Regions from separate parts of the Aliivibrio kagoshimensis genome, predicted to be linked through region 2. Evidence: riboswitches for the same ligand, from Rfam matches in the RefSeq annotation. Region 2 holds a riboswitch; each other region holds the start of a gene.
What was found. Region 2 has a riboswitch for thiamine pyrophosphate ahead of thiB (thiamine ABC transporter substrate binding subunit). Riboswitches for the same ligand answer to the same signal wherever they lie in the genome.

Region 1 (2,203 bases), on a different contig from region 2:
AGTGCTCTAACTGCTCATCCATGTTCTCTTTGATCATGTGCATTGGTACGTGACCTGGACCTTCGATGATCACCTGTACATCATATTCCCAAGCAATTTTTGTCAACTCTCCTAAGGTTCTCAACTCGGCAAACTGCGCTTCATCATTCGCATCAGCAATTGAACCGGGACGCAGACCATCTCCAAGCGATAAAGCGACATCGTATTTAGCACAAATCTCACAGATTTCACGGAAATTGGAATATAGGAAACTCTCTTGATGGTGCGCTAAACACCATTTTGCGATGATTGAACCGCCACGAGATACAATGCCTGTAACACGTTTCGCAGTCATAGGTACGTAGCGAAGCAACAAACCAGCATGGATAGTGAAATAGTCCACCCCCTGCTCAGCTTGCTCGATTAACGTATCGCGCATCACTTCCCAATTAAGGTTCTCAGCAATACCATTCACTTTTTCTAGTGCTTGATACATAGGTACCGTTCCAATAGGTACCGGGCTGTTACGCATGATCCACTCGCGGGTTTCATGAATATTACGGCCTGTAGAGAGATCCATAACGGTATCGCCACCCCAACGAGTAGACCAGACCAGCTTCTCAACTTCTTCTTCAATAGAAGAGCTGACTGATGAGTTACCAATGTTGGAATTAACTTTAACCAAGAAATTACGACCAATAATCATTGGTTCAGATTCTGGATGATTAATATTTGATGGGATAATTGCTCGGCCTTCGGCGACTTCACGGCGAACAAATTCAGGGGTGATCTCTTTGGGTAAATTAGCCCCAAAATTATGACCTGGATGTTGGAAATTTAGCTGCTCATCGGCGTATTGATGACGTCCCATATTTTCTCGAATAGCAATGTACTCCATCTCCGGAGTAACGATACCCTTTCTTGCATAATGGAGTTGGGTAACACATTGGCCCTCTTTTGCACGACGAATTTCTGGAAGGTTTCCATAACGGAGATCGTCAAGAGTCTCATCTTCCAAACGTTCTTTGGTATAGACAGAGCTTACATTGGCCAATACCTCAGTATCACCGCGCTCTACAACCCAATTGGCACGCATTTTAGGCAAGCCCATATGAAGATCAACAGTATGCTCAGGATCTGTATAAACACCTGAAGTATCATAGACTTGAATGGGTTCATTAGGCTGCATGATAGGATTTTCTTTGCTGCCGCCAATTAAGCTGTCAGCCAAAGAAATTTCACGCATAGGCACACGAATATCAGGACGACTGCCTTCGATATACGCTTTATTTGAGTTTGGGTAAGGTTGTACTGATAGTGAATCTATAAATTGCTTAGCTTCCAGTCTCGCTTGTTTGCGATTCGACATAGCATTTTTCCTTTAATAAGAATAGTTGGAAAATGCTTGACGGATAGATGCTACAAGAGGTGTAAATGATTAATTTACATACAGATATTAGAATAACTCTGTGGTTTTCTCTTGTTTCCTTCGCAGGTATTATCCTGAATCAGGTTCAACGGATCCCGTAAAAATACGGTCTCAGCCTTAAGGCACTCCGACAAGTTTCGAAAGCAGTATAAAGAACAGAAGATGTAACAGCAAGGTTAAATAATAGTCAGGAAGTAAAAAGGGAGATCATCCTCCCTTATTGCTCAGTTACTTATTAAGCTTCTTGGCCCACCGCTTTAAATAAGAGGAATCCACTTCTCGCAGTAAACCTATCTTATCAGGAACGTATTCTGGCCCATTAGGAGTAAACGTTTTTGCTACAGAAACACGTTGCGATGAGTAAATCCCTGTATGACCACTGAAATAGTAAGCGGTAAAGCAGGCGATTGCGAAGTAGAGAATGTGATCAGCACCAAATAGCTCAACACCCATAATAGTACAAGCGAAAGGAGTATTGGTTGCTGCAGCGAACACAGCAAGGAAACCCAACGCGGCAAATAGATCAACCGGAGCCCCTAGAAGCCAAGCTAATGAGTTTCCTAATGTAGCCCCGACAAAAAACAGTGGTGTAACTTCTCCACCTTTATAGCCAGCAGCTAATGTAATAGCAGTAAGTACTAACTTAAGTAACCAACTGTACCATTCAGCACCACCAACATTGAAAGCACTAAGAATACTGACCCCACCCTCTCGACCTGCGTAAACCCCTAAGCCAATATAATCTTGGTTGCCAATAAGCTGTACAGCCGCAATGATAATAACACCGCCAACGAC
Region 2 (2,203 bases):
TGACGTGTCGATAGTAGGGATCAAACCAGATGGCACTGAGATCTAAAGTTGGAGATTGCAACAGCAACGCCGTAATGGCAGAGCCTACAAAAACAAAAATAAACCCGGCAATCGCTATGCCGGGCATCTGTTTTTTATCGATAGACATCAATAGAACAACATTAGAAGCTGACTGAGTGCTGCCACTCACGAATCCAAGTTTTACGATTCTCAGCAATTTCATCTGAGTTAAATGTCAGTGATTTTGACGGGATAGTAAGTTGCTCAAACCCTTCTGGTAGCTCAACCTCTGTCACTGGGTACATCCAATTCCCAGTAGGCATGACCTCTTGGAACTCATCACTTAAGATAAAGGCCATAAATTGATCCGCTAACGTCTGATTTTTGCTACTTTTCACTTTAGCCGCAACTTCTACTTGCGTGTAGTGACCTTCAGCAAAATCCGCTGATACATATTGGTTTTTCTGCTCCGCAATAATGTGATAAGCCGGCGAGGTGGTGTAAGAGAGCACCATATCCGCTTCACCTTTTAAGAACATATTATAAGCTTCAGACCAACCTTTAGTTACAGTGACCGTTTTTTCCGCCAGCTGTTTCCATGCACCAGTCACATCGTCACCATAGACAGACTTCATCCACAGCATCAAACCTTGTCCTGGAGTAGAAGTGCGAGGATCTTGGTAGATCACTTTAATATCATCGCGCTGTTCAACTAACTCTTTCAAGCTCTTAGGTGGGTTCTTTAAGCTCTCTTTGTTGTAAACAAAAGAGAAGTAGCCGTAATCAAATGGAACAAATGTTGTATCTGACCAACCGTTTGGCAAAGTAACGCTGCTGGTATCGACACTATGCTGAGTCAATAACCCGGTCTTCTTCGCTTCTGCAATCAAATTATTGTCTAAACCTAGCACGATATCGGCTTTGCTGTTTTTACCCTCTAAACGCAAGCGATTTAAAATGGTAACGCCATCATCAAGAGCAACAAACTCAAGATCACAACCACACTTCTGCTCAAACGCTTTTTCAACTTTTGGGCCAGGTCCCCAATCAGAGGCAAATGAGTCATATGTATAAACGGTTAATGTATCTGCGGCCGAAGCGGACATCGATGTCATGGCAGCTAACGTTACAAGAGGAAGAATTTTTTTCACTATGCACTCCATATATAGCGTGGATGGCATAGAAATGAGGAGAGTATCGACATACGATAACTGAGCGCTCAATTCCTACGCCAGTATTATCTGGTTCAGGTATACGGGTCCTGTATCTACAATCTCAGCCTAATTCACATTAAGCTCCCCGTTGAGAAGCCTCATTGTATAGAAAAATGAGGCAATGCCAAATCAATTATCGCTGGTCATATCCCCAACGAGGAACCAAGCCTTGGTTAATACCGAGATGGTCCAGCACTCTGGCTACCATAAAATCGACTAAATCATCAATGGATTTCGGATTATGATAAAAACCCGGAGCCGCTGGCATAATTGTCACCCCCATTGTAGAGAGCTTATGCATATTCTCTAAATGCAGAGTAGAGAATGGCGTTTCCCGAACCATTAAGATCAGCTGACCACGCTCTTTAAGCACCACATCTGCGGCGCGCTCAATTAAGTTATCAGACATGCCATGAGCAATCGACGCCAATGTTCCGGCAGAACAAGGACAAACCACCATCTGTTTTGGTGCCGCGGAGCCCGAAGCGACAGGAGAGAACCACTCCTCTTTACCGCACACTACTAATCGCTCAGGCGGGCAATGTAAGTGTTCAACCAACGCCTTTTTGATTCCTGCAGGACTGGCTGGAAGTTTTAAGTGATGTTCAGTGGCCATCACAACTCGCGCTGCCGAAGAGATCAATACATAGACTTGATAACCTGATGCCAACAGACACTCTAATAACCTCAAGCCGTAGGGGGCACCCGACGCTCCGGTCATGGCTAACGTGATCGATTTACTCTCAAAATCTACTTTCACATCATTCATCATTACTACTCCCTACTTGGCCTGTAACTTGGTTAGTAATTTGTCGTGAATACCTTCAAAGCCGCCGTTGCTCATCACTAAGATTTGATCCCCAGGATTCGCCTCAGCGACTATCGCATCAACAAAATGTTCAATATCGTCTGAAATCATTGCAGGTTGACGACACTGTTCAGCAACGTCCTGCAATGACCAGTCGATATTAGCAGGCTGATAAAGGTAG
Region 3 (2,203 bases), on a different contig from region 2:
TGGGAGAGTAACACCGCATCATCTTTAGAGATAGTTGACAGTTGTTGAGCGGCTTCTCGTAGTGTTTTATCACGTATTTCAATGACATTGAGTTTAGAAAAGTTAGAAAGGCTAGTAATAACTCGTTTTCGAATCAACTCAGAAGTGGTACTACGGTCAGATAAAAAATAGAGGTTTTTGATATTCGGGTTTAGTTTTACAATCGCGTTTATATTTTTATTTACATCATCTTTTTCATAAATGATGATGCCTTTATTATTCACACTTGATAGGTCAACGTTAAGGTCATTGATTCCTACAGCGACATAAGGAGCGGTAAGTGATAGAGGTTTACTGTAGTTCTTGAAAAACGTCAATGCATTATCATCAACGATAATGACGCCATCAAACGTGTAATGGTCGTATTTTATTTTGAAATATTGCGAGAAACTCTGATAGTACTCTGGTGTAGAAACTCGTTTGGTATCTAAAAACTCGACCGATATTCTAACGGGGACATTGTTTTGTTTAAAATTGTCGACGATTCCATTTTGAATATCTGACGTCCATTTGAAAGAGGGTTCATAGGATTGAAGAATTAAGATACGTTTCGGTCGCTCTTGGCTTTCGCTTGAAAACGACGAAAAAGAGGAAATAAAAATAAACAATGAGAACAATGTATAAAAGAAATTCTTCATTATTTATTGGTCGTCCAAATGCAGAGATAGATAGGTACTCTGACGGAATAGCTCAGTGACATCAAGGTTTTAATATAAAACTGAGGTGTGAATCCGCTATTTTATTGAAAGAACTACAAGGTTTGTTCACTCAGTTGTATATGACGATATCGAACTATTTGATATTGAGTAGTCCTATCAATTCTGAGTGTTAATGATAGTATGTTTTTCTTAGTCGGGGAGCCTGAGATATTAAATCAGAGGCTGAGATCACAATGTGAACCCGTTGAACCTGATTCAGTTAATTCTGACGTAGGGAACTTAAAGGAATAGTGCTTATGACTTCACTTATCTCATCTTTATCTTTTCCGACCACACCGATTGTGTTAACCATTGCGGGTTCTGACAGTGGTGGTGGAGCAGGAATTCAAGCCGATATTAAAACCATTTCAGCGACCGGAGGGTACGCGTGTTCTGTTATTACGGCTTTGACCGCGCAAAACACGCAAGGAGTAACCGGAATTTATTCGATTAGCAGTGAGTTTGTCGAACAGCAACTCGATGCGGTATTTTGTGATCTCGATGTAATTGCCGTTAAGATCGGTATGTTGAGCGACGAGACAATTATTGCTTCAGTTGCCAAGAAACTTAGACAATACGCGCCGAAATATATTGTGCTTGATCCTGTGATGGTTGCTACTAGTGGAGATATGCTGCTCAAATCCACAGCGATGGAGACGCTTAAAACTACCCTGTTTCCGCTTGCTGATGTCATTACGCCTAACTTGCTAGAAGCCGCGGCATTAATTGGCAGTGACGTACCTCTAACAAGCGAGGACATGTTAGCAATGGTCGATAAACTCCGTGCACTAGGATCAAAATCAGTATTGTTAAAAGGAGGGCACTTAGAGAATGATAGGAGTAGCACTGATCTATTGATCTTGCCTGAGAGTATCAAACCGTTCTCTGAACCACGTATTGATACGACCAATACTCATGGCACAGGCTGCACCTTATCTTCGGCGATAGCGTCCTATTTGGCTCAAGGGCATGAGTTAGGGCCGTCAGTGAGCTTAGCTAAAAACTATATTACTAAAGCGATTTTACATGCCAATGAACTCAATATTGGCAAAGGTCATGGGCCGGTAAATCATTTTTTTAAAGAGAATAGTTCAGAGTTAATATTAGAGTGACAATAAGGTGGAGAGTCACTCCACCTTAACAGGATGACTTTAACTTATTATTTTCTACATCCTGAAACATTGTAATCAATCGCAATCGCAGCGTTTTCAGCAGCACCACTTACCTTTATATATCCCCAATAGTTAGGTTGTGCATTGAGGTAAATGCACTCGCTGTTTCCGGGGTTATTAGACCTGGCATCGACATTAGTGCCGTTTGGCCAGCCTGAGTTACTATACTCAATAGTTAGGTCGCCAGTACCTTCTCCTGTTGAAATGGCAATGTTCTGCTGAGCGTTAACATTGGCAAGGTTTAGCCAAATTGTATTTGAACTTGCAAGGCATGCCGCGATACCATCCTCTAGG

Region 1: linked by a shared signal. The riboswitch ahead of thiC (phosphomethylpyrimidine synthase ThiC) and the one ahead of thiB (thiamine ABC transporter substrate binding subunit) in region 2 are both predicted to bind thiamine pyrophosphate.
Region 3: linked by a shared signal. The riboswitch ahead of thiD (bifunctional hydroxymethylpyrimidine kinase/phosphomethylpyrimidine kinase) and the one ahead of thiB (thiamine ABC transporter substrate binding subunit) in region 2 are both predicted to bind thiamine pyrophosphate.

Annotation. Positions count from the first base shown of each region.
Region 1 covers NZ_JAKJSQ010000020.1:1,852-4,054, reverse strand. The annotation lists gene thiC (phosphomethylpyrimidine synthase ThiC) at 1-1,348, opposite strand, end outside; TPP riboswitch at 1,447-1,548, opposite strand; gene L4C32_RS08765 (voltage-gated chloride channel family protein) at 1,637-2,203, opposite strand, start outside.
Region 2 covers NZ_JAKJSQ010000005.1:155,035-157,237, forward strand. The annotation lists gene thiP (thiamine/thiamine pyrophosphate ABC transporter permease ThiP) at 1-148, opposite strand, end outside; gene thiB (thiamine ABC transporter substrate binding subunit) at 162-1,115, opposite strand; TPP riboswitch at 1,207-1,312, opposite strand; gene L4C32_RS03345 (flavin prenyltransferase UbiX) at 1,348-1,983, opposite strand; gene mpl (UDP-N-acetylmuramate:L-alanyl-gamma-D-glutamyl-meso-diaminopimelate ligase) at 1,996-2,203, opposite strand, start outside.
Region 3 covers NZ_JAKJSQ010000100.1:1,917-4,119, reverse strand. The annotation lists gene L4C32_RS19320 (HD domain-containing phosphohydrolase) at 1-677, opposite strand, end outside; TPP riboswitch at 883-992, shown strand; gene thiD (bifunctional hydroxymethylpyrimidine kinase/phosphomethylpyrimidine kinase) at 995-1,849, shown strand; gene L4C32_RS19310 (M9 family metallopeptidase) at 1,897-2,203, opposite strand, start outside.